4 regions of the Heyndrickxia vini genome follow, and region 2 is predicted to be linked to each of the others. Evidence: a T-box and tRNA genes for the amino acid it is inferred to sense, from the RefSeq annotation. Region 2 holds a T-box; the other regions hold tRNA genes.
The links. The T-box of region 2 lies ahead of asnS (asparagine--tRNA ligase). A T-box ahead of a tRNA ligase gene usually reads a tRNA of that ligase, here a tRNA-Asn.
Positions count from the first base shown of each region.

Region 1 (7,203 bases), 970 kb from region 2:
TGTACGTTGCAATACCTGTGTTGTAGAAAAGGTCGTTCGGCAGTGCCACGATGCCTTCTACTAAGTCGTTTTCAAGCACATACTTACGAATATCACTTTCACCAGAACCTGCATCACCTGTAAATAACGGCGAACCATTCATAATGATGGCTAAACGAGAGCCTTGTGGATTTTCTGCAGTGACAGGCTTCATTTTTGAGAGTAAGTGCATTAAAAATAGTAGCTGTCCATCACTCGTTCTTGGTGTTCCCGGACCAAATCGACCTTTAAAACCTTGTTTCTCATGTTCTTCTTTAATTGGCTTCTCATACGCTTTCCAGTCCACGCCGTATGGCGGATTTGAAATTAAGTAATCGAATTTATCACGCGGGAATTGGTCGTTTGATAACGTATTCCCTAACCGAATGTTACGTGCGTCTTCCCCCTTAATCAGCAAGTCCGCTTTACAAATCGCATATGATTCTGGGTTAATTTCTTGACCGAAGAACTCTAAGTGTGCTGTTGGATTTTGACTTAGTAAATAGTCTTGTGCTACAGAACCCATACCACCTGTACCGGCTGCACAGTCATACAATGTTTGCGTTAAACCCGGCTTCTTTAAAATGCTTACATCGTCATGTAAGAATAATAAATGCGTCATTAGGCGAATTACCTCACGTGGTGTGTAGTGATCCCCTGCTTCTGCATGTTCATTGAAACGACGGATTAATTCTTCAAATATATAGCCCATCTCAATGTTTGACACTGTTTCTGGATGTAAATCGATCTCACTAAAGCGTTTAATTGTTAAATATAACAAATTATTTTGATCGAGCTTATCAATTTGGCGGTCAAAGTCGAAGTGATCCATAATATCACGAGCCACTTTTGAGAAACCATTTATATAGTCTCGTAAGTTATCAGCAATGTTATCTGAATCTGTTAATAGCTTTTTGAAATCATATTTACTTGTGTTGTGGAAGTTTTGCTTTGACACACGATTTAAAATCGGTTCACGAGCATCTTCTTTCATTGAAGCAAACTGCTCTGCCTTTGCTAATACTTCCTCTTTTGTGCTCTCTAATACACAGTCAAAACGACGTAATACTGCTAATGGTAAAACGATTTTACCGTAGTCTTCTGGTTTATATGGTCCACGTAAAATCTCTGCGATTGACCAAATGAAGCTTACTTTGTCTTGGAAGTTAATCATCTTATGTACCTCATTTAATAAATTTTTTCGAATCTACTTTTCATGTAGCTAGATTGAGATAATTTGAGTAATTTTTAAAATGCTTATCGCTTTGTAATAGCTAATCTCATTTTATCGCTAAAATCACTTAGTGACACCCTATTTACTATTCGTCAAAATAGCTCATAATACCTACTATTATAAATGTTCGAACATCAAAAAGTAATAGTATATACAAACAATTACTCCAATTGTACAGGCCATGTCTTGACTTAATATTAGTAATTGTTTACGTACATTTTAATTTAGAAATAGATGATTATAAGCATATAAATAGGGCGGGTTTTAATAGATATAGAGCAATGAATTTGTTTTATTTAGGTCATGGTCTATACTTACATTTTCTAATCCATTTGGCCTTTTAACCAACAAAAAAAAACCGTATGCTCTAGAAAAGTTGTTTATTTAATTAAAGTACCCTATAGTTTAAGATCATTCCTGCACATTCTTTAAAGTATATTAATCTTTTCCTAACCCCAATGTTTTTTTAATAATTGTACCTTTTCAAGTGACACTAGTATAATACAATTTATATTAGCGGATTTTGGAGTTCTGTTGAAGTGAGGTAAATTCAAATTGAATCGAAAAATTATTAATTTAGCTGTTGGAAAACCGAAGGAATACAATTGGAATAATAAAATAGGGTTTTCTGGAATAGGGAAATCGGCTGTAAAATCCTTTAAAGTAGAAAAATCTATCATTGTTGGTGATGATGTTGCAAATCACAAATTTCACGGGGGATCAGACCGTGTAGTATGTTTCTATCCATTCGAGCATTACTCTTATTGGGAAGAAGTATTTCAAAAAAAGCTTATTCTACCTGCTTTTGGGGAAAATATTACTGCAACAGGTATGACGGAAGAACAGGTTTGTATTGGTGACATATATAAAATAGGGGATACTATTCTTCAAATAACACAAGGGAGGGTACCTTGTGTAACTATCTCCAATTATAACGAGGAAAAACAACTTTTAAAGAAAGTGATTGAAACGACTCTAACTGGTTACTTTTTTCGGGTATTGGAAGAGGGAACTATTAAGTTCGATTCGGAAATAACTCTTTTGGAAAAACACTCAAAAGAAATATCCGTTTCTTTTGCTACTCAAATTCTTTTTCACCAAAAACAGGATAAAGCATCAATTGAAAAGATATTGGCAGTTGATGCCCTTGCAGAGGACTGGAGGAATAGATTTTTAAAATTGTTATGATTCTCTGCTGTGTAGAAAACTGTGGATGACGCTAAACCTAGACCAAAAAGCTAGTTTTTTTATGTATATCTTATTGAACTAAAATAGGACTGCCGAAACAGTCAATGTTATTTTACATTTTTATCCATTTTTTACGGTCTTTAAGCAGTTTAATGTCAATTAACTAAATTTCTTTAAGATGCCGTTCACGATGCAGGAAATTTAAAAATGCTCTAATTGCTCTTAAACGTGTGTCCATTGTTACTGTTTGCAATCCCTTCTCATTCATATAGAGAATGACATTTCGCTTTATCGCTTTATATGCTCTTTAGAAATAGTGTCTAGTGAGGGGGTAATTTCCTGTTCTCTTAGGATTTTAAAGAAAACAGATAATTCATTTCTATAATATTGGATTGTTTGAGGCTTAGATTTCTGATTTGACAATCATCAACAAATAAAGAAAGAGCAGTTTTGAAATCAATTTCCTTTACGCTTTTTGGACTGTTAATGATTGATACTCCTCAATAGATAATTCTTTTGTATGCCTTGCCATTTTTAAATTCCTCCTTGTTTAATGACAGGTACGCTCACGATTTTATGTACACAATAATTTTCAAAGAATCGTATTTGAGATAAATAAAAAACGTTCCTTACATAGAGTAAGAAACGTTGATTTCACTACATTGGCAAGCAGTGCTATGATACCGGTGGTCGGGGTCGAACCGACACTCCCGAAGGAACACGATTTTGAGTCGTGCGCGTCTGCCAATTCCGCCACACCGGCATATTATGGAGGCGGCAACCGGATTCGAACCGGTGGTAAAGGTTTTGCAGACCTCTGCCTTACCACTTGGCTATGCCGCCATTGTTGGAGCGGAAGACGGGATTCGAACCCGCGACCCCCACCTTGGCAAGGTGGTGTTCTACCACTGAACTACTTCCGCAAACTGGGCTAGCTGGATTCGAACCAACGAGTGACGGAGTCAAAGTCCGTTGCCTTACCACTTGGCTATAGCCCAATAATAGTATATGTTGTAAATATTTATTTGTTCATAAATGGGGCGGCTGATGGGAATCGAACCCACGAATGTCGGAACCACAATCCGATGCGTTAACCACTTCGCCACAACCGCCATGGCAGGGGCAGTAGGAATCGAACCCACACTGAAGGTTTTGGAGACCTTAGTTCTACCTTTAAACTATGCCCCTATTCTAATGGTGGAGGGGGACGGATTCGAACCGCCGAACCCGAAGGAGCGGATTTACAGTCCGCCGCGTTTAGCCACTTCGCTACCCCTCCATCTCATTACAATAAGTAATGAATGGTGCCGGCCAGAGGACTTGAACCCCCAACCTACTGATTACAAGTCAGTTGCTCTACCAATTGAGCTAGGCCGGCTTAATATTATTATAAATGGTGGCTCGGGACGGAATCGAACCGCCGACACATGGATTTTCAGTCCATTGCTCTACCGACTGAGCTACCGAGCCACATATGTATTTTATAAAAATGGCGGTCCGGACGGGACTCGAACCCGCGACCTCCTGCGTGACAGGCAGGCATTCTAACCAGCTGAACTACCGGACCATTTTATTTTCAAATCAATTGCGGAGGCAGGATTTGAACCTGCGACCTTCGGGTTATGAGCCCGACGAGCTACCAGACTGCTCCACCCCGCGGTAATGTTAATATAAAGATTTATTATCGCACTTTGCATATTCGACTGTCCCGATTTCAGTAAGCTTATTCAAGATGTTGCTCAATCGGTACAACTCGCAGATTATTCGATGAAGTAACGCTCGTTGCTCCACCCCGCGATAATAATATGGTGGAGGATGACGGGATCGAACCGCCGACCCCCTGCTTGTAAGGCAGGTGCTCTCCCAGCTGAGCTAATCCTCCATTATGTAATTTACAATTTATTAAATGGTGACCCGTACGGGATTCGAACCCGTGTTACCGCCGTGAAAGGGCGGTGTCTTAACCGCTTGACCAACGGGCCACAGTTTAAATGGCGGAGAGCAAGGGATTTGAACCCTTGAGACAGCGTTAACCGTCTACACGATTTCCAATCGTGCTCCTTCGGCCACTCGGACAGCTCTCCTAATGGCTCCGCAGGTAGGATTCGAACCTACGACCGATCGGTTAACAGCCGATAGCTCTACCACTGAGCTACTGCGGAATATTACAAGCTTGGCGACGTCCTACTCTTGCAGGGGGAGAGCCCCCAACTACCATCGGCGCTGAGAAGCTTAACTTCCGTGTTCGGGATGGGAACGGGTGTGACCTTCTCGCTTTAGCCACCAAACCTTATGGACATATATTATTATATATGTTTTTTAAAATTTTTCAAGGATTAATTTAAAATTATTCCTTCAAAACTAGATAGATGAGAAACACTTCATAATAACTTCAAATCAAATTAGGATAAGTCTTCGACCGATTAGTATTCGTCAGCTCCATGTGTCGCCACACTTCCACCTCGAACCTATCAACCTGATCATCTTTCAGGGGTCTTATTTAGATAAACTAAGGGAAATCTCATCTTGAGGGGGGCTTCATGCTTAGATGCTTTCAGCACTTATCCCTTCCGCACATAGCTACCCAGCGATGCCTTTGGCAAGACAACTGGTACACCAGCGGTGCGTCCATCCCGGTCCTCTCGTACTAAGGACAGCTCCTCTCAAATTTCCTACGCCCACGACGGATAGGGACCGAACTGTCTCACGACGTTCTGAACCCAGCTCGCGTACCGCTTTAATGGGCGAACAGCCCAACCCTTGGGACCGACTACAGCCCCAGGATGCGATGAGCCGACATCGAGGTGCCAAACCTCCCCGTCGATGTGGACTCTTGGGGGAGATAAGCCTGTTATCCCCGGGGTAGCTTTTATCCGTTGAGCGATGGCCCTTCCATGCGGAACCACCGGATCACTAAGCCCGACTTTCGTCCCTGCTCGACTTGTAGGTCTCGCAGTCAAGCTCCCTTGTGCCTTTACACTCTGCGAATGATTTCCAACCATTCTGAGGGAACCTTTGGGCGCCTCCGTTACCTTTTAGGAGGCGACCGCCCCAGTCAAACTGCCCGCCTGACACTGTCTCCCACCCCGATCAGGGGTGCGGGTTAGAATTTCAATACAGCCAGGGTAGTATCCCACCGACGCCTCCACCGAAGCTGGCGCTCCGGCTTCAAAGGCTCCTACCTATCCTGTACAAGCTGTACCAAAATTCAATATCAGGCTGCAGTAAAGCTCCACGGGGTCTTTCCGTCCTGTCGCGGGTAACCTGCATCTTCACAGGTACTATAATTTCACCGAGTCTCTCGTTGAGACAGTGCCCAGATCGTTGCGCCTTTCGTGCGGGTCAGAACTTACCTGACAAGGAATTTCGCTACCTTAGGACCGTTATAGTTACGGTACCGCCGTTTACTGGGGCTTCAATTCAAAGCTTCGCTTGCGCTAACCTCTCCTCTTAACCTTCCAGCACCGGGCAGGCGTCAGCCCCTATACTTCGCCTTGCGGCTTCGCAGAGACCTGTGTTTTTGCTAAACAGTCGCCTGGTATATTCACTGCGGCTCTCTCGGGCTTGCACCTAACAGAGCACCCCTTCTCCCGAAGTTACGGGGTCATTTTGCCGAGTTCCTTAACGAGAGTTCTCTCGCTCACCTTAGGATTCTCTCCTCGCCTACCTGTGTCGGTTTGCGGTACGGGCACCTTTCACCTCACTAGAGGATTTTCTAGGCAGTGTGGAATCAGGAACTTCGGTACTATATTTCCCTCGCCATCACAGCTCAAGGTACATGGTGACGGGATTTGCCTCGTCACCCCTCTAACTGCTTGGACGCGCTATTCCAGCAGCGCGCTTACCCTATCCTCCTGCGTCCCCCCATCGTTCAAACGGTGAAGAGGTGGTACAGGAATATCAACCTGTTGTCCATCGCCTACGCCTTTCGGCCTCGGCTTAGGTCCCGACTAACCCTGAGCGGACGAGCCTTCCTCAGGAAACCTTAGGCATTCGGTGGAAGGGATTCTCACCCTTCTTTCGCTACTCATACCGGCATTCTCACTTCTAAGCGCTCCACCAGTCCTTACGGTCTAGCTTCTCAGCCCTTAGAACGCTCTCCTACCACGGACACCAGACGGTGTCCATCCACAGCTTCGGTGATACGTTTAGCCCCGGTACATTTTCGGCGCAGAGTCACTCGACCAGTGAGCTATTACGCACTCTTTAAATGGTGGCTGCTTCTAAGCCAACATCCTGGTTGTCTAAGCAACTCCACATCCTTTTCCACTTAACGTATACTTTGGGACCTTAGCTGGTGGTCTGGGCTGTTTCCCTTTTGACTACGGATCTTATCACTCGCAGTCTGACTCCTAAGGATAAGTCATTGGCATTCGGAGTTTGTCTGAATTCGGTAACCCGATGAGGGCCCCTAGTCCAAACAGTGCTCTACCTCCAAGACTCTTACCTTAAGGCTAGCCCTAAAGCTATTTCGGAGAGAACCAGCTATCTCCAAGTTCGATTGGAATTTCTCCGCTACCCACACCTCATCCCCGCACTTTTCAACGTGCGTGGGTTCGGGCCTCCAGTAAGTGTTACCTTACCTTCACCCTGGACATGGGTAGATCACCTGGTTTCGGGTCTACGACCTCAAACTCATTCGCCCTATTAAGACTCGCTTTCGCTGCGGCTCCGCCTCTTCAGCTTAACCTCGCTTGAAATCGTAACTCGCCGGTTCATTCTACAAAAGGCACGCTATCACCCGGCGTCTTTCCGAAGGAAAT
Region 1 is NZ_CP065425.1:3,188,669-3,195,871, forward strand. Features, by position in the region: gene I5776_RS15965 (type I restriction-modification system subunit M) at 1-1,192, opposite strand, end outside; gene I5776_RS15970 (MOSC domain-containing protein) at 1,808-2,440, shown strand; tRNA gene I5776_RS15975 (tRNA-Leu) at 3,122-3,203, opposite strand; tRNA gene I5776_RS15980 (tRNA-Cys) at 3,210-3,283, opposite strand; tRNA gene I5776_RS15985 (tRNA-Gly) at 3,289-3,363, opposite strand; tRNA gene I5776_RS15990 (tRNA-Gln) at 3,367-3,438, opposite strand; tRNA gene I5776_RS15995 (tRNA-His) at 3,477-3,552, opposite strand; tRNA gene I5776_RS16000 (tRNA-Trp) at 3,555-3,628, opposite strand; tRNA gene I5776_RS16005 (tRNA-Tyr) at 3,636-3,719, opposite strand; tRNA gene I5776_RS16010 (tRNA-Thr) at 3,743-3,818, opposite strand; tRNA gene I5776_RS16015 (tRNA-Phe) at 3,835-3,910, opposite strand; tRNA gene I5776_RS16020 (tRNA-Asp) at 3,931-4,007, opposite strand; tRNA gene I5776_RS16025 (tRNA-Met) at 4,026-4,099, opposite strand; tRNA gene I5776_RS16030 (tRNA-Val) at 4,247-4,322, opposite strand; tRNA gene I5776_RS16035 (tRNA-Glu) at 4,348-4,422, opposite strand; tRNA gene I5776_RS16040 (tRNA-Ser) at 4,433-4,524, opposite strand; tRNA gene I5776_RS16045 (tRNA-Asn) at 4,528-4,602, opposite strand; rRNA gene rrf (5S ribosomal RNA) at 4,612-4,728, opposite strand; rRNA gene I5776_RS16055 (23S ribosomal RNA) at 4,844-7,203, opposite strand, start outside.
Region 1: it has a tRNA-Asn gene. The T-box ahead of asnS (asparagine--tRNA ligase) is inferred to sense a tRNA for this amino acid. The anticodon was not compared.

Region 2 (7,203 bases):
GTAGTAGTTTGTGCAATAATTATTCTGGGTCAGTAGCAGTTTCCTGTTATTTGTTATTAACAGTTGGCTGGTTCCATTCCTCTTTTTCTCGTTTTTCCTTTAATTCAAAATAAGCTTTAAACACATCATTCGCTATTTCTAAATTGACATGTGATTGGTCTGTTCGTAACCAAGGGAGAATAACTGAAACAGCGATTTCAGGATGATCGTATGGCGCATATCCACCAAATGTAATATTCCAAAGCATCAGTCCCGGACTATGTGGTAACGGACCATTATATAATGCTTGTGCCGTCCCTGTCTTACCAGCAATTTTATATTCTTTATTTTTTATTCCATAGCCTGTGCCAAGCGGATCATTCACGACTTGCTTAAAGCCGAGTTGAACGCGTTTAATCCACTCATCCTTCATGTCAATTTTATTGAGTACCTTTGGTTTAATTTCCTGGATAACAGGTCCCATCTCAGTTGACTCGTTGTTAGGCTCACGAACTTCTTTAGCGATATGCGGCTGAATTCGATAGCCTCCATTCGCAATAGTTGATATATATTGGACAATTTGCAATGGAGTATATGTATCATACTGCCCAATCGCATAGTCTAAAACTTTCCCCGATTCAGGAGGTATTTGATCGCCACCAAATCCTATTTGTTCACCGGGTAAATCAATTCCTGTTTTAACTCCTAATCCAAATTGAGAAAAGTTTTTCCTGAATGCTTCAATGGCAGCTACTTTATTAATACTTAATGGTCCATTAGGAATATAGGTTTGCTGCCCACCTAATTTCATTGCGGTTAGGAACATGTATACGTTCGATGATCTTTTCAATGCATATAAATCATTGATCGGACCAAATCCAGTCGTATTCCAAGACTTTTTCACTTTCGTCCCTAAAAATTTTATTGGTCGATCGTTTAGTACAGCACCCGGAACGATAGTACCTGTTTGATAGCCCGTTAATACCGTAGCCCCCTTCACTACAGACCCCATCTCATAAGAAGTCGTAATATTCCCTAACGCATAATCATTCACTTCGGTTTTACCGGTTTTTTTATTATTCACATACTGTTTTCCTGCCATGGAGAGAATTTCTCCAGTGTACGGATTCATCGCAGTAACAAACGCCCGATCGAGATACGGTTCACCCATTCGTTCATGACCTAATTTTTCTTTAATAATCTTTTCGACTTTACGCTGTAAATCGATATCAATTGAAAGGATTAAATCATCGCCCCTTTTTCCTTCTTGAACGACTTCTGACTCTAATACATTTCCATTTTTATCAGTTATATTTTTCACTTTTTCTTTTTGACTTTGTAGAACGTCTTCATATTGATATTCAATATAGCTTTTCCCTACACGATCATTTCTGCTATAACCTTTTGCTAAATAATAATCTACAGAATCTCTCGGCAGGCCTTCTTTAGAAGAGGAAACTTTACCAATGACTGATCCTAAGATTTCGTTTCCTTCCTTATCTTTATATTGATTATAACGATCCCAATCTGTCGTTGTATCCACTCCGGGTAACGATTCTAGATTTTCGCTCACGAATGCAAATTCCTTAGCCGATGCATCCTTTTTTATGATTTGCGGTGTTAAAGGATATCCGCCGACCATTTCACGATAAATTGCCAATACCTCTAACTCTTGTTTAGTAAAGGACTTCAATTCTTTACTAGAAATCCGTTCTAGTGTTAGCTGATAAATTTTTTTATCGAAGTCTTTATCATTTTTAAGTTTGGCCCTATCAGCTGCAGTTATTTTTGCTTCTGCTTCATTTGGATGCTTTAGTATCCAGAAATCTTTTTTATCTCTTTCTGTTATTGCCTTTAAATCCTCATTAGAATCCTTTTTAATAATTGATGCAAGCTTTTCTGCAATTTTCAGCATTTCCTCTGCCTTCATGTTTTGCGGTCTGGTGTACGTTATCGCATTAGACGGCTTATTCCCCACGATTAGCTTCCCATTCCGATCTAAAATTTTACCACGAGGCAAAGAAATTTTTACGGTTACATTTTCTTTTCTATCGACTTCTCTCTTATAATCCTCGCCATATACAATTTGCACAATTCCAAGCTTAAGAATAAGCAGTGAGAACAGCAAAAAGACAATCAAAAATATGATATTTATTCGGAAGGAGGAAACAAGCGTCTTTTTCTTCTCATTTATTTTCTTCAATTTGCACCCTCCTTTTTTAAAATTTTCACATGATATTTTAATGAAGAAACAAAACCTGGATTAGCACATTAGTTCTTCCTAATCATAGACACGTTTAATTTTTTGTCTTTTCTAAGTACTACATTTGTAGTATTTAAAACAAAAAATGACCAAATAAAATCCATTAACTGCTATTATTAATTGAGTTTTCTTGTTGTAACTAAATATTTCCATCACTTTATAATTACTTTTACTATTTGCTAAATTCTCTTCATCCTAATCCAACTTTTACACTTGTAGTATTTACTATACCATGTAATTTCAAATGATAAAAGTACTTTATTCTAAGAAATATTTTTGATGATCATTTTAAAAAAATAGGATGCCGCAGCATCCTATTTTTCACATATTTAATTAAAAGTCAGCATTTCCTGGTGTACGTGGGAATGGGATGACATCGCGGATGTTCTTCATACCTGTTAAATACATGACAAGTCGTTCAAACCCAATTCCATAGCCTGAATGCTTTGTACCACCGTATTTTCTAAGTTCGAGATACCACCAGTAATCTTCTTCAGACATACCAAGTTCTTTAATTTTATTTGCAAGGACCTCTTCTCTTTCCTCACGTTGGCTACCCCCGATTAACTCGCCAATACCAGGAACCAACAGGTCAGTTGCTGCTACTGTCTTGCCATCTTCATTCGCTCTCATATAAAATGCCTTAATTTCTTTTGGATAGTCGGTTACGAAGACAGGACGCTCATAAATTTCCTCGCTAAGATAACGTTCATGTTCCGTTTGCAAATCCGTTCCCCATTCAACTGGGTAGTCAAATTTCTTACCAGAGTTCTTTAATATATCAACAGCTTCAGTATAAGTAACCCTTCCAAAATCGGATTCTAAAGCATTTTTCAATCTCTCAATTAGCGTTTTATCAATAAAGCTATTAAAGAACGCCATTTCTTCAGGTGCATGTTCAAAAACGTATTGAATAACATACTTGACCATTTCTTCTCCGAGGTCCATGATATCTGGTAATTCAGCAAAAGCAACTTCCGGCTCGATCATCCAGAATTCTGCGGCATGTCGTGCCGTATTAGAATTTTCTGCTCTAAATGTTGGACCAAATGTATAAACATTACGGAAAGCAAGAGCAAAGGTTTCTGCATTTAATTGGCCGCTGACGGTTAAGTTGGATTCTTTGCCGAAGAAATCTGCACTGTCATCCACTTTGCCATCTTCATTTTTTGGAAGCTGCTGCAAATCCATTGATGTTACACGGAACATCTCCCCGGCTCCTTCTGTATCGCTTCCGGTAATAATCGGTGTATGTACATATACAAATCCTTTATCTTGAAAGAACTTATGAATGGCATACGATGCAAGAGATCTTACTCTGAAAACGGCAGAGAAGGTATTAGCTCTCGGACGTAAATGAGCGATTGTTCTTAAATATTCAAGGGAATGTCTCTTTTTTTGTAACGGATAAGCTGGATCCGATAATCCTTCCACAACAATTTTTGTCGCTTTAATTTCAAATGGCTGTTTCATTTCAGGAGTTGGAACAAATTCACCTTCTACTAAAACGGAAGAGCTAATAGGCAACTTCGTAATTTCTTTGAAGTTATCAAGGGTATCCTCGAAAACGACTTGTACACTCTTAAAGAATGTTCCGTCGTTTAACTCCATAAAACCAATGGTTTTAGAATCGCGAAGAGTACGAATCCAACCGGAAATTTGCACTGTTTGGTCGTTAAATTTTTCTTGATTTCTGTATAAATCTTTTACTACAGTCTTTATCATAATTAGCCTCCATATGGTAATTTTTCACAATAAAAAAAGCCTTCTATCCCATAAAAAAGGGACGAAAGGCTAACTTCCGCGGTACCACCCAAATTGTCATCATATGACCAACTTTAAAGCTTCTATTGCTTATCCAGTCCATAACGTGCTGGTAACGTCTAAGCCTACTTAAGCTATCCCTTTCGGTTAGAACTCAAAGGTGTTCTTCATTCATGCTTCATCACCAGGCTTCCACCGTCCCTGGCTCTCTATCGAATATAGCAAAAACTACTGTCCTTTTCATCGATTTAAAAATATGTAATTTTAAAAATGACTTATTATTGTAATAATCTATCACAAAACATAATCCTTTGTCTAGTTGCCCAAAGATATATACTGAAATCTTTATTGGTCAAACGACGTAACTATACGGATCTATAATAAGCAGAAATTGATAAACAGGATAGAGCAATAGACAAAATCGTTAATTTAACAAGATCTGAATTGGGTAAAAGTATCTATAGTGGGGATGACCGCTGGTGTACAATTTATCAGCGGTCAAAAAGCTGCTCCACAAGAAGTGCGATGGCAGAAATCCTTCTCCAAATTGTTAGTTTTACCCTCTTATGAATACGCGTTATTATACATAGTTAAGTGCCTTACGAAGCAAGTTCCATAGACATGCATTCCGAAGATACTTATTTGATGGGTAATTCTTGATAAACCTAAAAATGTCATTTTACCGTTTTCGTTTAACCATCCTTCTATGTATAATTGATCGAATGATAAGCTTTCTAGATATCAATTATTTCTGCTATTGCTTTTTTATCGGCGTTACTACTGCAAATAAACTATCTGTTGGATCAGATACATTAACTTCAATGATCTTATATCCGTTTGTTCCATTTTTGCTTTCGTTGTTCTTAGATGTTTTTAATTGAATGTTTCCCATTTCCTTATCTCCTCCATATAAAATTACTCACAGTAGGCAGTATATGATGAAGTTCAAAATATGTTCCATTATTTTTCTACAATTTATCATCCATTTTATTTTGCAAATAAATAAGGCTGTCCGAAATCATTTTAATGTTTACCCGCAAATAAAATCAGGTTATAATGAAAATTACGTAATTTCGGATATCGAAATGATTTTTAGCCAAGTTAAACGGGGTACTGATAAAAACGGTTGGAACAATCGGAACGAACACATCTGAAATACTAATTTAATTGAAAGGGAGAAAAAATTGAATACAAATACACCTAGTGGAAAAAAACGAATACAACTGGCTATCCTTTTAGGATCACTCGGACTTTTAGGCCCTTTTACAATCGATACGTATTTACCATCCTTCCCTACTATTGTAGAAGATTTTGATACAACTGCTTCACTTGTTCAAATTAGTTTAACGGCTTGTTTATTAGGACTGGGGCTCGGACAATTGTTTATTGGTCCATTGAGTGATGTAAAGGGCCGTCGAAAACCTTTGTTATTTTTTCTATGTTTATACTTATTAGCTTCGTTAACCTGTTCATTTGCACCTAACATTTACTTCCTTATTGCGGCGCGTTTTATCCAAGGCTTCTCTGCAGCTGGCGGTCTTGTCGTCTCTCGAGCAGTCGTAAGAGACTTGTTTAGCGGAAAGGAACTGACTAAATTTTTTACGTTAATGGTATTAGTCGGTAATCTTGGTCCAATCGTTGCACCGGTTGCTGGAGGGATCATCCTTTCTTTTACAAAGTGGAATGGTGTTTTTATCGTTTTGGCTTGTATTGGCGCAATATTAATTTTCACAGTTTCATTGAAACTTAAAGAATCGTTGCCAGTGGAAAAACGTGTACCTAGTAACCTTCCTCAGCTTATGGGCAATTTTGGTTCATTATTTAAGGATCGCGAATTCATGGGGTATGCATTCACACAAGGATTTACGACTGCTGGAATTTTCGCCTATGTATCTGGTATTCCATTTGTCTATCAAAATATTTACCATGTCACACCTCAACAGTTCAGTCTATTATTTGGCGTGAATGGCTTAGCATTAATTATTGGAAGTCAGTCGGTTGGTCGCTTTACGTACACCATTCCTGAGCGGACATTTTTAAAGATAGGGTTAGCAATCTCTAACGTATCGGGTTTATTCTTACTCATTGCCCTTCTTTTAAAAGCACCACTAATCGCTGTTGCAGTTCCGATTTTCTTTTTCGTTTTATCGATTAGTATCATCGGAACGACATCTTTTACATTGGCTATTGAGTCACAAGGACATATTGCGGGCAGTGCCTCTGCATTACTCGGATTATTGCCATTTGTACTTGGCTCCTTATCGGCTCCGTTAGTTGGTATCGCTGGTTCGTATACGGGTGTACCAATGGGAGTTACGATTTTTGGTTCCAGTCTTCTAGCTTTTCTTTCCTATTTTGTTTTGGTTCGGAGAGGTTCGATTGGGGTCCAGAGGGCAAAATCTACGAAAACAAGTTTCTAGGCTCTATTTAGTAGTTTGAGATAATTCTTTAGATAAAAATCGGCTCTTTCCTTAACGAAACGAAAGAGCCGATTTTCTTTTCATTATTTTCCTTGGCTTGTTGGAAAACGGATACTCATAAAGTCTCCTTTTTCACGTTTTGAAACCAAGTCTCAAGCAGCTTCTGCTCTCTTTCACGTGGTATCCCCGCTTTTCGTTCTGTATCCCGTCTCGTCTTCTCCCATTGATATACATCAAAAATAGTATCTTCAAGTGGTCTGAAGGAAAGACCGGCGTTAACAGCTTTTTCTATACTGATGAAAGAACTGCCTTTCCAAGGTTCAGTTTCACCTTCTAAAGGGAAATGTTCAGGAATCCATAACGGCATCTCCGTCCATGGCTGTACATTATGCTCATGTATAAATTGTTCTTCTGCCCACACAAATTCAGCATCACTGTTTGTGATAACTTTACAAGTGTTCAAAAGCTCTTCGAATGTCAATTCTTCATTCGGTCCTGTTACATTAAACGTCCCTGCTTCTCTTTTTTCAGCCATATTGAAAACCCATGTTGCTACATCCTTTATGTCAATCAATTGAACAGGTCGATCCGGACGTCCCGGCACCAATACTTTTCCACCTTGCGCTACACGCTTAACCCAGTAAGGGAGCCGATCTGTATAGTCGAACGGTCCAACAAGCAATCCGGCTCTTACATGCAAAACTCGTCCTGGCCAATGTTTCTCTGCCTCTTCTTCACATAAGACTTTCAATGCGCCGTAATACTCATAAGGAGATA
Region 2 is NZ_CP065425.1:2,217,211-2,224,413, forward strand. Features, by position in the region: gene I5776_RS11205 (peptidoglycan D,D-transpeptidase FtsI family protein) at 47-2,182, opposite strand; gene asnS (asparagine--tRNA ligase) at 2,576-3,967, opposite strand; T-box leader at 4,022-4,259, opposite strand; gene I5776_RS11215 (hypothetical protein) at 4,761-4,898, opposite strand; gene I5776_RS11220 (multidrug effflux MFS transporter) at 5,191-6,426, shown strand; gene I5776_RS11225 (SDR family oxidoreductase) at 6,542-7,203, opposite strand, start outside.

Region 3 (7,203 bases), 1.7 Mb from region 2:
TTGCGGTACGGGCACCTTTCACCTCACTAGAGGATTTTCTAGGCAGTGTGGAATCAGGAACTTCGGTACTATATTTCCCTCGCCATCACAGCTCAAGGTACATGGTGACGGGATTTGCCTCGTCACCCCTCTAACTGCTTGGACGCGCTATTCCAGCAGCGCGCTTACCCTATCCTCCTGCGTCCCCCATCGTTCAAACGGTGAAGAGGTGGTACAGGAATATCAACCTGTTGTCCATCGCCTACGCCTTTCGGCCTCGGCTTAGGTCCCGACTAACCCTGAGCGGACGAGCCTTCCTCAGGAAACCTTAGGCATTCGGTGGAAGGGATTCTCACCCTTCTTTCGCTACTCATACCGGCATTCTCACTTCTAAGCGCTCCACCAGTCCTTACGGTCTAGCTTCTCAGCCCTTAGAACGCTCTCCTACCACGGACACCAGACGGTGTCCATCCACAGCTTCGGTGATACGTTTAGCCCCGGTACATTTTCGGCGCAGAGTCACTCGACCAGTGAGCTATTACGCACTCTTTAAATGGTGGCTGCTTCTAAGCCAACATCCTGGTTGTCTAAGCAACTCCACATCCTTTTCCACTTAACGTATACTTTGGGACCTTAGCTGGTGGTCTGGGCTGTTTCCCTTTTGACTACGGATCTTATCACTCGCAGTCTGACTCCTAAGGATAAGTCATTGGCATTCGGAGTTTGTCTGAATTCGGTAACCCGATGAGGGCCCCTAGTCCAAACAGTGCTCTACCTCCAAGACTCTTACCTTAAGGCTAGCCCTAAAGCTATTTCGGAGAGAACCAGCTATCTCCAAGTTCGATTGGAATTTCTCCGCTACCCACACCTCATCCCCGCACTTTTCAACGTGCGTGGGTTCGGGCCTCCAGTAAGTGTTACCTTACCTTCACCCTGGACATGGGTAGATCACCTGGTTTCGGGTCTACGACCTCAAACTCATTCGCCCTATTAAGACTCGCTTTCGCTGCGGCTCCGCCTCTTCAGCTTAACCTCGCTTGAAATCGTAACTCGCCGGTTCATTCTACAAAGGCACGCTATCACCCGGCGTCTTTCCGAAGGAAATACGCACAGGGCTCTAACTACTTGTAGGCACACGGTTTCAGGTTCTCTTTCACTCCCCTCCCGGGGTGCTTTTCACCTTTCCCTCACGGTACTGGTTCACTATCGGTCACTAGGGAGTATTTAGCCTTGGGAGATGGTCCTCCCTGCTTCCGACGGGATTTCACGTGTCCCGCCGTACTCAGGATCCACTCTGGAGGAACGAAGTTTCAACTACAGGGTTGTTACCTTCTTTGACGGTACTTTTCCAGACCTCTTCATTTACTCCGTTCCTTTGTAACTCCGTATAGAGTGTCCTACAACCCCAAGAGGCAAGCCTCTTGGTTTGGGCTTCTTCCGTTTCGCTCGCCGCTACTCAGGAAATCGCGTTTGCTTTCTCTTCCTCCGGGTACTTAGATGTTTCAGTTCCCCGGGTCTGCCTTCCATACTCTATGTATTCAAGTAAGGATACTACCCCATTACGGGCAGTGGGTTCCCCCATTCGGAAATCTCCGGATCAAAGCTTGCTTACAGCTCCCCGAAGCATATCGGTGTTAGTCCCGTCCTTCATCGGCTCCTAGTGCCAAGGCATTCACCGTGCGCCCTTACTAACTTAACCTAAAAAGGTTGTTTATAACTTACTTAATGGATTCATCCATAAAGTGGCGATTCTCGGTTATTACTTGGTTATATCTCATTTTATCTAGTTTTCAAGGAACAATTAGTTTGAAAGGAATTAACCTCTCAAAACTGAACAAAACGAAAGCGTCTTTTTTGTAACCACGTCAGTGGTCTTCCATATTCCTTAGAAAGGAGGTGATCCAGCCGCACCTTCCGATACGGCTACCTTGTTACGACTTCACCCCAATCATCTGTCCCACCTTCGGCGGCTGGCTCCAAAAGGTTACCTCACCGACTTCGGGTGTTACAAACTCTCGTGGTGTGACGGGCGGTGTGTACAAAGCCGGGAACGTATTCACCGCGGCATGCTGATCCGCGATTACTAGCGATTCCGGCTTCATGTAGGCGAGTTGCAGCCTACAATCCGAACTGAGAATGGTTTTATGGGATTGGCGTAACCTCGCGGTCTAGCAACCCTTTGTACCATCCATTGTAGCACGTGTGTAGCCCAGGTCATAAGGGGCATGATGATTTGACGTCATCCCCACCTTCCTCCGGTTTGTCACCGGCAGTCACCTTAGAGTGCCCAACTAAATGCTGGCAACTAAGGTCAAGGGTTGCGCTCGTTGCGGGACTTAACCCAACATCTCACGACACGAGCTGACGACAACCATGCACCACCTGTCACTCTTGTCCCCGAAGGGAAATCCCTATCTCTAGGGAGGGCAAGAGGATGTCAAGACCTGGTAAGGTTCTTCGCGTTGCTTCGAATTAAACCACATGCTCCACCGCTTGTGCGTACCCCGTCAATTCCTTTGAGTTTCAGCCTTGCGGTACTGTACTCCCCAGGCGGAGTGCTTAATGCGTTAGCTGCAGCACTAAAGGGCGGAAACCCTCTAACACTTAGCACTCATCGTTTACGGCGTGGACTACCAGGGTATCTAATCCTGTTCGCTCCCCACGCTTTCGCGCCTCAGCGTCAGTTACAGACCAAAGAGCCGCCTTCGCCACTGGTGTTCCTCCACATCTCTACGCATTTCACCGCTACACGTGGAATTCCGCTCTTCTCTTCTGCACTCAAGTCTCCCAGTTTCAATGACCCTCCACGGTTGAGCCGTGGGCTTTCACATCAGACTTAAGAAACCGCCTGCGCGCGCTTTACGCCCAATAATTCCGGACAACGCTTGCCACCTACGTATTACCGCGGCTGCTGGCACGTAGTTAGCCGTGGCTTTCTGGTTAGGTACCGTCAAGGTACCGCCCTATTCGAACGATACTTGTTCTTCCCTAACAACAGAGTTTTACGATCCGAAAACCTTCATCACTCACGCGGCGTTGCTCCGTCAGACTTTCGTCCATTGCGGAAGATTCCCTACTGCTGCCTCCCGTAGGAGTCTGGGCCGTGTCTCAGTCCCAGTGTGGCCGATCACCCTCTCAAGTCGGCTACGCATCGTCGCCTTGGTGAGCCGTTACCTCACCAACTAGCTAATGCGCCGCGGGTCCATCTGTAAGTGATAGCCAAAGCCATCTTTCAATTCTCCTTCATGCGAAGGAAAAAGTTATCCGGTATTAGCCCCGGTTTCCCGGAGTTATCCCAGTCTTACAGGCAGGTTACCCACGTGTTACTCACCCGTCCGCCGCTAATCTTCAGGGAGCAAGCTCCCATCAGATTCGCTCGACTTGCATGTATTAGGCACGCCGCCAGCGTTCGTCCTGAGCCAGGATCAAACTCTCCAAAAAGATGTTTGATATAGCTCTAGTTTAAAAATAAATTAATTGACGTTTCGTTTTGTTCAGTTTTCAAAGATCAATCATTACTTCTTTTTTTAGAAACAACTTTCTTACTATATCATTTCTAGTGTTTGTTGTCAACAACTTTTTTGAGAATGTTTTTTCTCTTCCAGAAGCGACTTTTAAATCTTATCATCTTTATAAAATGATGTCAATACTTTTTTTTGGAGCGGGTGATGGGAATCGAACCCACGACAACAGCTTGGAAGGCTGTAGTTTTACCACTAAACTACACCCGCATATTATATTTTTGGATGGCGCGCCCGATAGGAGTCGAACCCATAACCTTCTGATCCGTAGTCAGACACTCTATCCAATTGAGCTACGGGCGCATTTGTAATTTGTAAGGACTCTGAAAAACTTTGGTGCGGCCGAGAGGACTTGAACCTCCACGGTGTTGCCACCACTAGGCCCTCAACCTAGCGCGTCTGCCATTCCGCCACGACCGCATCTTAAAAAGTGACATATAGTATAATAACAAACTGCTAGATAAAAGTCAATAGTTATTTTGGTGCGGGTGAAGGGAGTCGAACCCCCACGCCTTGCGGCGCCAGATCCTAAGTCTGGTGCGTCTGCCAATTCCGCCACACCCGCATTGTATAATACAGTAGAATTAAGTATATTTGCCTCAATACACACAAATCAACTTGTAGAATGGTGAGCCATGAAGGACTCGAACCTTCGACCCTCTGATTAAAAGTCAGATGCTCTACCGACTGAGCTAATGGCTCTAAAAAGATATTAATGTAATGTCTTATTCAATTTGAGCTTAGTTAAGCATCTACGACGTCCCAATCTCAGAAAGATTATTCAAGTAGCAGCTCGATTGGTACGCTGAAGTTCACCTTCGCAGTTTATTCATTCGTGCTCTACCGACTGAGCTAATGGCTCAAAAAATAAAAAAATGGCTGGGCTAGCTGGATTCGAACCAACGAGTGACGGAGTCAAAGTCCGTTGCCTTACCACTTGGCTATAGCCCAATATCATTTTTTTCGAAATGGCGGTCCGGACGGGACTCGAACCCGCGACCTCCTGCGTGACAGGCAGGCATTCTAACCAGCTGAACTACCGGACCAAAACAATTATTTAAAACAATGACCCGTACGGGATTCGAACCCGTGTTACCGCCGTGAAAGGGCGGTGTCTTAACCGCTTGACCAACGGGCCATAAAAATTAATTTCCTGGCGGAGAAGGAGGGATTTGAACCCTCGCGCCGCTTACGCGACCTACACCCTTAGCAGGGGCGCCTCTTCAGCCACTTGAGTACTTCCCCTTATGGCTCCGCAGGTAGGATTCGAACCTACGACCGATCGGTTAACAGCCGATAGCTCTACCACTGAGCTACTGCGGAATAACATTTCATCTTGTCGACTCTTAAAATTATAATTACGATTAGACATTAAGTCAACCCATTTTAAAAACTTTTTTCAAAAACTTATAATCCACTTATTTCAGCTCCAATATCCCCCTACACTTTCCGCAAACAAAACGTTTAACATCCACTTTCCTTCTACGGGTATAATTTGTCTTACAACCTTTGCAGACATAGTTATATATCACTTTGGACTTTTTTCTATGTATGTTTTGTAATGGCGAACAGAATCTTGGAGCATGGACTTCGTTAAGTAAGTTTTTAAAATCATTGTCACGATGTTGATATCCTTTTCCTTCTATATGAAGGTGATAATGACATAACTCATGCTTGATTATACCAATCAATTCCTTTTCGCCAAATTCATCGTAATATTTATAGTTTATCTCGATATTATGGTTTTTTAGTAAATATCTCCCACCTGTTGTACGAAGTCTTGAATTAAATAAAGCAACATGTTTAAAAGGTTTTCCAAAGAACCTTAATGATATGCGTTCAACTAATTCTTGAAGCTCTTGATCATTCATCTTTTGCTCCCCTTTTTTCCATTTAACATGAACATGACAAACTATTATAGCATATTGTAGATAATACTAAAGGAGGCCATCGCCTATGCCAACTTGGTTTCAAAATCAAATGCGAAAAGCTTTTTCGGAAAAAAATCGATACCAAATAAAGCTTCTCAATCAATGTTGGTTTTTTTATCAACAAAAATTCTAATCTCATTCTATAATAATTCATCTGAACAAAAAATGGCGTGTATGTATACACGCCACCCTTTACTATTTCACTGTCCTTGAAGCATGGTTAATGACAATCTTCCCTTTTGAATATCCACATTCTCCACCCAAACAGTAACAACATCACCTAGCGAAACGACATCTAATGGATGTTTCACAAATTTATTACTAAGTTTAGAAATATGAACAAGTCCATCCTCTTTTACTCCGACATCGATAAATGCTCCAAAATCAACTACGTTTCTTACGGTTCCTTGCATTTCCATTCCTACTTTTAAATCTTCTAACTTTAATATTTCCTTTTTCAGCAGTGGTTTTGGTAATTCATCACGAAGATCGCGCCCCGGACGATTTAATGCATCTATAATATCCTTCAACGTTAACTCACCAATGTTTAATTGCTCCGATAAGTCACTTAAGGAATAAGAACTAATCGCTTCATTTAATTTTTCCGTTCCGATATCGCTAGGTGAACAATTTATTTTTTTCAGCAAAGTTTTGACCGCCTGATAATTCTCAGGATGTATTGGTGTTTTATCTAGTGGATCATCTCCATCAATAATTCTCAAAAAACCAATACTTTGCTCATATGTTTTTGATCCTAAACGCGGTATCCCTTTTAATTCTTTTCTATTGTTAATTTTCCCAGTTTCATTTCTAAACTTCACAATATTATTCGCAACTGATTTACTTAGCCCAGAAACATATTGCAATAAAGAAGAAGAGGCAGTATTCACATTTACTCCTACTTGGTTTACAGCCGTTTCCACTACAAATGTAAGTGATTCATTTAATTTCTTTTGGGTAACATCATGTTGATATTGACCTACTCCAACAGATTTCGGATCAATTTTCACTAACTCCGCTAATGGATCTTGTAATCTCCTAGCAATTGATACTGCACTTCTTTCTTCTACTTGAAGGTCTGGGAACTCTTCACGCGCTAAATCGGATGCAGAATATACACTTGCACCAGCTTCATTGACAATAATATACGAAATATCATCATCTATTTCTTTTAAAAGTTCAGCGACAAATTGTTCTGTTTCCTGAGAAGCGGTACCATTTCCTATTGCTATTACTTCTACCTTAAATTCTTTTATTATATCGATAACTTTCTTTTTCGCTTCCTCTGGCTTTGCCTTCGGTGGATGAGGATAGATGACACCGATAGATAGAACTTTACCAGTTTCGTTGACTACCGCTAGCTTGCAGCCTGTTCGATATGCCGGGTCAACACCAAGTACCATTTTTCCTTTTAGCGGGGGTTGCAACAAGAGATTTCTTAAATTTTCAGAGAAAATATGGATTGATTGATCTTCTGCCTTTTCTGTTAATTCATTTCGAATATCCCGCTCGATAGAAGGTTGAATTAGTCGTTTATAGCCGTCTTCTATCGCTTCTTTTACATAAGGCGTTACACTTGAATGCTCATTCTTAATCACTTTACGGAAAAGTTGATTAATTATTTTTTCGATATCCGGTTGAATGGAAACTCTCAGGACATCTTCTTTTTCTCCTCTGTTTAATGCAAGTACTCGATGAGGGACAATTTTTCGGACAGGCTCTTCATACTTGTAATACATTTCAAACACTTTTTTATCATCTTTTTCTTCTTT
Region 3 is NZ_CP065425.1:3,952,165-3,959,367, forward strand. Features, by position in the region: rRNA gene I5776_RS19590 (23S ribosomal RNA) at 1-1,678, opposite strand, end outside; rRNA gene I5776_RS19595 (16S ribosomal RNA) at 1,869-3,420, opposite strand; tRNA gene I5776_RS19600 (tRNA-Gly) at 3,637-3,710, opposite strand; tRNA gene I5776_RS19605 (tRNA-Arg) at 3,727-3,803, opposite strand; tRNA gene I5776_RS19610 (tRNA-Leu) at 3,835-3,920, opposite strand; tRNA gene I5776_RS19615 (tRNA-Leu) at 3,981-4,065, opposite strand; tRNA gene I5776_RS19620 (tRNA-Lys) at 4,127-4,202, opposite strand; tRNA gene I5776_RS19625 (tRNA-Gln) at 4,377-4,451, opposite strand; tRNA gene I5776_RS19630 (tRNA-Asp) at 4,470-4,546, opposite strand; tRNA gene I5776_RS19635 (tRNA-Glu) at 4,567-4,638, opposite strand; tRNA gene I5776_RS19640 (tRNA-Ser) at 4,655-4,745, opposite strand; tRNA gene I5776_RS19645 (tRNA-Asn) at 4,749-4,823, opposite strand; gene I5776_RS19650 (SprT family protein) at 4,919-5,371, opposite strand; gene cmpA (cortex morphogenetic protein CmpA) at 5,457-5,564, shown strand; gene I5776_RS19660 (Tex family protein) at 5,632-7,203, opposite strand, start outside.
Region 3: it has a tRNA-Asn gene. The T-box ahead of asnS (asparagine--tRNA ligase) is inferred to sense a tRNA for this amino acid. The anticodon was not compared.

Region 4 (7,203 bases), 930 kb from region 2:
ATATCCATCAAGCTTTTTAGAGCCCTTCCTTAGGGCATTTACAATTTAAATCAAGGGAAACGAGGAAATTGCCCAAAATCAGGTTTACGTTTTTCCTTAAAGGCATCGCGTCCTTCTTTTGCTTCATCCGTTGTATAGTATAATAATGTAGCGTCTCCACCAAATTGTTGGAGGCCAGCTAAACCATCTGTATCAGCGTTAAACGAAGCTTTTAAGAAACGAAGTGCAGTTGAGCTTTTCTCAAGAATTTCTTCGCACCATTTAATTGTTTCTTCTTCAAGTTTTTCTAGAGGCACAACTGTATTAACAAGCCCCATGTCTAATGCTTCCTGTGCATTGTATTGACGGCATAAGTACCAAATTTCTCTTGCTTTCTTATGTCCGATAATACGAGCTAAATACCCTGCACCATAACCAGCGTCAAAGCTGCCTACTTTAGGTCCAGTTTGTCCAAAAATCGCGTTTTCAGCAGCAATTGTAAGATCGCAAACAACATGCAATACATGTCCGCCACCAATAGCATAGCCAGCTACCATTGCAATAACCGGTTTTGGTGTAAAACGAATTAATCTTTGTAAGTCTAGTACGTTTAAACGTGGAATATTATCATCGCCAACATAACCGCCATGCCCACGAACCGATTGGTCTCCTCCTGAGCAGAAGGCCTTTTCGCCCGCACCCGTAAAAATAATGACCCCAATTTTTGAATCATCACGAGCACGAGATAATGCATCAATCATTTCTGTAACTGTTTTTGGTGTAAATGCATTATGTACATGCGGACGATTAATCGTAATTTTAGCAATCCCATTATATGATTCATAAAGAATTTCATCATATTCTCTTTCTGTTTGCCATTCTACAGTCATGTAAAATCCTCCCTTTAAAATTATATTTTTGTAGAATCAATCATTTATTCGACAAAAACTCCATTATTATTGTACCAAACTTTTGAGAATCTTCCACATGAATTGCATGACCAATGTCTTCAAATATATAATGCATTACATGCGGAAGATTGCTTTTCATCTTTTTTCCGATGTCACAATATTTTTCATCTAAACTACCAGACAAAATAAGCACTGGTATATCCAGTTGATGAAGCCTATCCCATAAAGAAGGCATTTTCCCAGTTCCCATCCCTTTTAAACTATTAGCAAGTCCAATGGGAGCATTTTGTAATCTTTGCTGTTTAACTTTTTCCTGGATGGAATGGTCTAACCTTTTTTGGGAGTTAAACAAGGGAATATTTGTCCAAAAATGAACAAATGATTCTACCCCTTCATCCATGATTTTATTAGCTAACTTTTCATCATTTTCACGCCGTAATTTTCTTCCCTCTTCAGTTTCTATCCCCGGAGAGGCACTTTCTAAAATGAGCTTATTGACCATTTTAGGATATAAAAAAGTAAATGTTAGAGCGAGTCTTCCACCCATTGAATAACCTAAAATATTTGTCTTGTTTATTTTTAAATGAAGGAGTATATCCCTTATATCTTTCGCAACTTTTTCAATATGAAACCGATCGATATTTATAGGAATCTCCGTCTTACCATGCCCAAGAATATCTATTAATATTAGTTGATTTTTTTCCTTTAAATATGGATTAATCCCATCCCAACTGGTCATATCACCGGTAAAACCATGTAACATGATGACCGGTTCACCTTTTCCAATAATGTTCACATGATAATTCACATTATTTACTACAATGTTCATTCTATTTCTCCATGAACATATTGTTCAATTTCCGCGGAAACACGTTTCCACATTTTTCGATGAATTTCAACATTCACATCACGATTCGTAGGAACTTCTATCACATTTAATCCTTTCAATGTAATCGCTTCATTTATTGAACGATGAAATTCATCCCAGTTACTTATTTTACTATATTTACCATTATACATTTTTACAACATATTCAAATTCAATATCTGTTGGTGTACCAAATAGTGCTTCAAAATGTTTTGGCTCATTCGATTGTGGCAAGAAAGAAAAAATTCCTCCGCCATTATTATTAATTACGATAATCGTGATGTTTAATTGATGCATCTTTGCTGCTAATAACCCATTTAAATCATGGAAAAATGATAAGTCGCCAATTAATAAAAACAGCGATTCTCCATATAAACTTGCTCCTAATGCACTTGAAACTACACCATCAATCCCATTTGCTCCGCGATTAGCTAATACCCGTATATTTTGTTGATTAAAATGGAAAAATGTATCCACATCGCGAATTGGCATACTATTACCAACAAATAAATGGCTATTTTGCGGCAATCTTTTTATTAATTCTAAAACGAGCTTTCCTTCATCTAATTCAGAAATATCACTAATTTCGTTAATAATTGTATTCCGAGCAATCTGATTTAGATTCTGCCACATTTTCAACCATTTTGAATGTCTTTTTGTATCCAATTGATTTAATAATCCTTCACAAAATAATGTTTCATCGCAATAGATCATTTGGGTAGCCGAATTAATTGGATCGCGCCAACTATCTCCCGCTTCAATAATATATTGTTCAGTTCCCTCAAGTCGTTTCATAAATTTAGTTAAAGGCTTTGAAACCGGCATTCCGCCAAATCGAATAATAACATCAGGATACAACATTTCATCTGAAACAATGTCTTTTAATATTGCATCATAACTATCAATGATATTATTCTCCGAGAATGTCCCACTTCGAAGCTGTGAAAGTGGGTCTGCAATAATTGGATAGCCTAATGAATCAGCCATTTCTAAAACCGCTGCTGAAAATTGTGGATAATCAATAGCCCCACATACAATTAAGCCCTTTTCAAGAGTTTGCAGTCGATCGCAAATCGTTTTCATTTCCCCCAAATCAAGAAGGGTACTCCCTTGCTTCACTTTAATTACTGATTGATCCTCCAATTCCCCGAATGGAGAAGGGGTCAATCTTGGTAGTAATGGCTCGCGAATTGGAAAATTTAAATGTACTGGGCCCGCTGGTTGCTGTATAGACATACTAATAGCTCTTGTAGCTGTTGTTCTAGCATAGTATGTCATTTCTTTCCCTATCTCTGGAAGTGCCATTTCAGCAAACCATTTTACATGCTTTCCATATAAATGAATCTGGTCGATTGCTTGTGGTGCCCCAATATCCCGCAATTCATGTGGGCGATCAGCCGTTAATACGATTAATGGAATTCTTGAAAGCTTTGCTTCTACAATTGCAGGAAAATAGTTAGCCGCTGCAGTTCCAGAAGTACATAATAGGGCAACAGGATTCCTTGTTTGTTTTGCAATTCCCAATGCAAAAAAAGCAGCTGAACGTTCGTCAATATTTATATGATATTTAAGCTTAGGGTGGTCAGCAATTAACAAAGCTAAAGGTGTTGACCGTGAGCCGGGGCTTATGACAACATCCCGAACACCTGAATTTGACAATCCCTGAATAAAGCTAGCTAAATATGTTGTAAGTGTCTCTTGATGATTCATAATTTCTTTCCTCCTAATGCACGAAGCATCGGACGAAATTTAATTTTTGTTTCAAAATATTCATCCTCTGGGATTGAGTCGGAAACTACACCGCACCCAGCATATAAAAATGCTTCATTCTCTTTAATTAATCCTGATCGAATGGCTACAGCAAACTCTCCATTCCCCCTGTAATCAACCCAACCAATTGGAGAAGCATAAAACCCACGATCCATTTTTTCCTTATCGCGGATGATTTGTAAAGCTTCATTAGTAGGTACTCCCCCCATAGCGGGTGTTGGGTGAAGATCTTTGACTAATGGAAAAATAGAAATCTGATCATCCTTAATTGTTCCATTTACAGGTGTAAACAAATGCTGTATATCTCTCATTTTCATGATTGTAGGTATTTCTGGAATGTTAACATTCCTGCAATATTTACGAATGACTTCAGCGATCATTGAAACTACGAGCTGATGTTCATGTCGATTTTTCACATCATTAAATAATGTCTCACCTAGAGACTCATCCTCACTTATCGTATTCCCTCGCTTTATTGATCCAGCAAGGCATGCGGATAGAATAGCGTCTCCATTCTTCTTAATCAGTCTTTCAGGAGACGCACCTGTAAAACAGCGATCAACCGTCTCTAATGAAAAAATATAGCTTTCATGTTGTTCTTCCCATAAATTCTCTAATACGTTTTCAGCTGCTATTTTATCATTAAATTCAATATTCATTTTCCTTGCCATAACTACTTTATTTAATTGACTATCTTTTTTTAAAAGGTCAACCACTTCCGCGACTGAGTCTACCCATTCTTGGCGGTTCATTTCATGTTCCTGTTTAATATTGCTATTTTTCCCTTTTGAAAATTTAGTCTCTAATATTTCTCTTTGTATTTTTAGATGGTGATTTAGAATACCTAAATGATCATCTGAATTACATAATATATTAATTGTGAAAAAAACTTCTTGTTTATTTATAACGAGCATTAGTTTTGGCAGATGAAATAAGGCATTGTTAAACGGAGCCCATTCTGACTCTTTCATACTTAAAGGATCGAATGAAAATCCACCAAAAATTACAGGACCGGTTCCCTGAACATCGAAAGGATTATATATATGAGCATCCTGTATTAATTGATTCCATTCCTTATCAATGTAATCAAATCGATCTTCTTCTACTTCCGTCTTGAAAGTTTGTGTACTACCTAGACCAACTATAATCATCTCATCGTTCGGAACCTTCCAGAAAAAACGTTCTCCTTGAAATAGCGTTTTTGCAGATGAATAAAATGATAGGGGGTCAATATTATTTAATTGTTCTGTATAACTAAATAAGATCGATTTGTTCTTTTTTTTAGCCTTTGTTAAAGCAATATTGCATTCATTTTCAATGTTCATCTGTTCAATTTTTTTCAAAATTATCTCTCCCAAAAACAACCGTGCAACGACGAATCTTTTTAAATTTTTATGTCCAATCTTTAAGATACACCTCTAATAGAATAGAGTCAATGAACACAACTTATCTTCCCCATTTCACACATTAAATATTGATTATATAGAAATTTTTCCGACGACATAGAACTTTAAAAGATGGCTTTTTTATATCCTTTGAATGAAGATTTTCAAAAGAAAAAAGGAGTTTAAAAGACATATCTTTTAAACTCCCAACTTACTATATATTCGAATATATTATGACCCGTACGGGATTCGAACCCGTGTTACCGCCGTGAAAGGGCGGTGTCTTAACCGCTTGACCAACGGGCCTAAATGGCGGAGAAGGAGGGATTTGAACCCTCGCGCCGGTTACCCGACCTACACCCTTAGCAGGGGCGCCTCTTCAGCCACTTGAGTACTTCTCCAATATTGTTTAAATAATAAAATGGCTCCGCAGGTAGGATTCGAACCTACGACCGATCGGTTAACAGCCGATAGCTCTACCACTGAGCTACTGCGGAATAAATGGGCCTAAATGGACTCGAACCATCGACCTCACGCTTATCAGGCGTGCGCTCTAACCAGCTGAGCTATAGGCCCATAAAATATGGAGCGGGTGATGGGAATCGAACCCACGACAACAGCTTGGAAGGCTGTAGTTTTACCACTAAACTACACCCGCAATATGGGGCGGCTAGTGGGAATCGAACCCACGCATGTCGGAACCACAATCCGATGCGTTAACCACTTCGCCATAGCCGCCACATTGTATATATACAATCTTTGATAACTTTATATGGTGGCTCGGGACGGAATCGAACCGCCGACACATGGATTTTCAGTCCATTGCTCTACCGACTGAGCTACCGAGCCAAGTATGTATATTATATGTAAATGGCGGTCCGGACGGGACTCGAACCCGCGACCTCCTGCGTGACAGGCAGGCATTCTAACCAGCTGAACTACCGGACCAATTTTTTTTCAACATAAGGAGAAAATAAACATCCTTATTTTTCTTTCAGCGACAGCTGAAAATAACAGTATATTTTTGACTAATGTCAAAATAACTATCTTTAATTGCGGAGGCAGGATTTGAACCTGCGACCTTCGGGTTATGAGCCCGACGAGCTACCAGACTGCTCCACCCCGCGGCAATATTAATATACATTCATATGGCGGAGGAAGAGGGATTCGAACCCCCGCGCGGTGTAACCCGCCTGTCGGTTTTCAAGACCGATCCCTTCAGCCAGACTTGGGTATTCCTCCGAAATTATATGGTGGACCTTGTAGGACTCGAACCTACGACCGGACGGTTATGAGCCGTCTGCTCTAACCAGCTGAGCTAAAGGTCCTATATGGTAGCGGCGGAGGGGATCGAACCCACGACCTCACGGGTATGAACCGTACGCTCTAGCCAGCTGAGCTACGCCGCCATATAGTTATAATTAAAATTTAATTGGTGGAGCCTAGCGGGATCGAACCGCTGACCTCCTGCGTGCAAAGCAGGCGCTCTCCCAGCTGAGCTAAGGCCCCATATTAGTTTTTGTATATAATGGTCGGGAAGACAGGATTCGAACCTGCGACCCCTTGGTCCCAAACCAAGTGCTCTACCAAGCTGAGCTACTTCCCGAACTTAATGGCGCGCCCGAGAGGAGTCGAACCCCTAACCTTTTGATCCGTAGTCAAACGCTCTATCCAATTGAGCTACGGGCGCATATAATGAAAGTTATTTCGCTTCGCAAAAAAACTTTGGTGCCGAGGACCGGAATCGAACCGGTACGGTAGTCACCTACCGCAGGATTTTAAGTCCTGTGCGTCTGCCAGTTCCGCCACCCCGGCAAGGGTTGTCTGGAGCGGAAGACGGGATTCGAACCCGCGACCCCCACCTTGGCAAGGTGGTGTTCTACCACTGAACTACTTCCGCGACTTAATTAGTTATAATGCGGGTGAAGGGAGTCGAACCCCACGCCTTGCGGCGCCAGATCCTAAGTCTGGTGCGTCTGCCAATTCCGCCACACCCGCGTAAATTTAATGGTGAGCCATGAAGGACTCGAACCTTCGACCCTCTGATTAAAAGTCAGATGCTCTACCGACTGAGCTAATGGCTCATTTCTTTTAAAAATGGTGCCGGCCAGAGGACTTGAACCCCCAACCTACTGATTACAAGTCAGTTGCTCTACCAATTGAGCTAGGCCGGCATATTAAATTATTTTCCTTATATTGAACCACTTAAGAAGGTCGTCCAGCTTTCAGACTGATTATTCAAGTAGCGGCTCAAGCTGTACGCTGAAGTTATTCCTACGAAGCGTATTCGG
Region 4 is NZ_CP065425.1:1,284,619-1,291,821, reverse strand. Features, by position in the region: gene menB (1,4-dihydroxy-2-naphthoyl-CoA synthase) at 51-869, opposite strand; gene menH (2-succinyl-6-hydroxy-2,4-cyclohexadiene-1-carboxylate synthase) at 910-1,719, opposite strand; gene menD (2-succinyl-5-enolpyruvyl-6-hydroxy-3-cyclohexene-1-carboxylic-acid synthase) at 1,716-3,467, opposite strand; gene I5776_RS06425 (isochorismate synthase) at 3,464-4,870, opposite strand; tRNA gene I5776_RS06420 (tRNA-Glu) at 5,147-5,218, opposite strand; tRNA gene I5776_RS06415 (tRNA-Ser) at 5,223-5,313, opposite strand; tRNA gene I5776_RS06410 (tRNA-Asn) at 5,335-5,409, opposite strand; tRNA gene I5776_RS06405 (tRNA-Ile) at 5,415-5,488, opposite strand; tRNA gene I5776_RS06400 (tRNA-Gly) at 5,497-5,570, opposite strand; tRNA gene I5776_RS06395 (tRNA-His) at 5,575-5,650, opposite strand; tRNA gene I5776_RS06390 (tRNA-Phe) at 5,686-5,761, opposite strand; tRNA gene I5776_RS06385 (tRNA-Asp) at 5,784-5,860, opposite strand; tRNA gene I5776_RS06380 (tRNA-Met) at 5,966-6,039, opposite strand; tRNA gene I5776_RS06375 (tRNA-Ser) at 6,062-6,154, opposite strand; tRNA gene I5776_RS06370 (tRNA-Ile) at 6,164-6,240, opposite strand; tRNA gene I5776_RS06365 (tRNA-Met) at 6,245-6,321, opposite strand; tRNA gene I5776_RS06360 (tRNA-Ala) at 6,346-6,421, opposite strand; tRNA gene I5776_RS06355 (tRNA-Pro) at 6,442-6,518, opposite strand; tRNA gene I5776_RS06350 (tRNA-Arg) at 6,526-6,602, opposite strand; tRNA gene I5776_RS06345 (tRNA-Leu) at 6,639-6,727, opposite strand; tRNA gene I5776_RS06340 (tRNA-Gly) at 6,738-6,812, opposite strand; tRNA gene I5776_RS06335 (tRNA-Leu) at 6,830-6,910, opposite strand; tRNA gene I5776_RS06330 (tRNA-Lys) at 6,921-6,996, opposite strand; tRNA gene I5776_RS06325 (tRNA-Thr) at 7,011-7,086, opposite strand.
Region 4: it has a tRNA-Asn gene. The T-box ahead of asnS (asparagine--tRNA ligase) is inferred to sense a tRNA for this amino acid. The anticodon was not compared.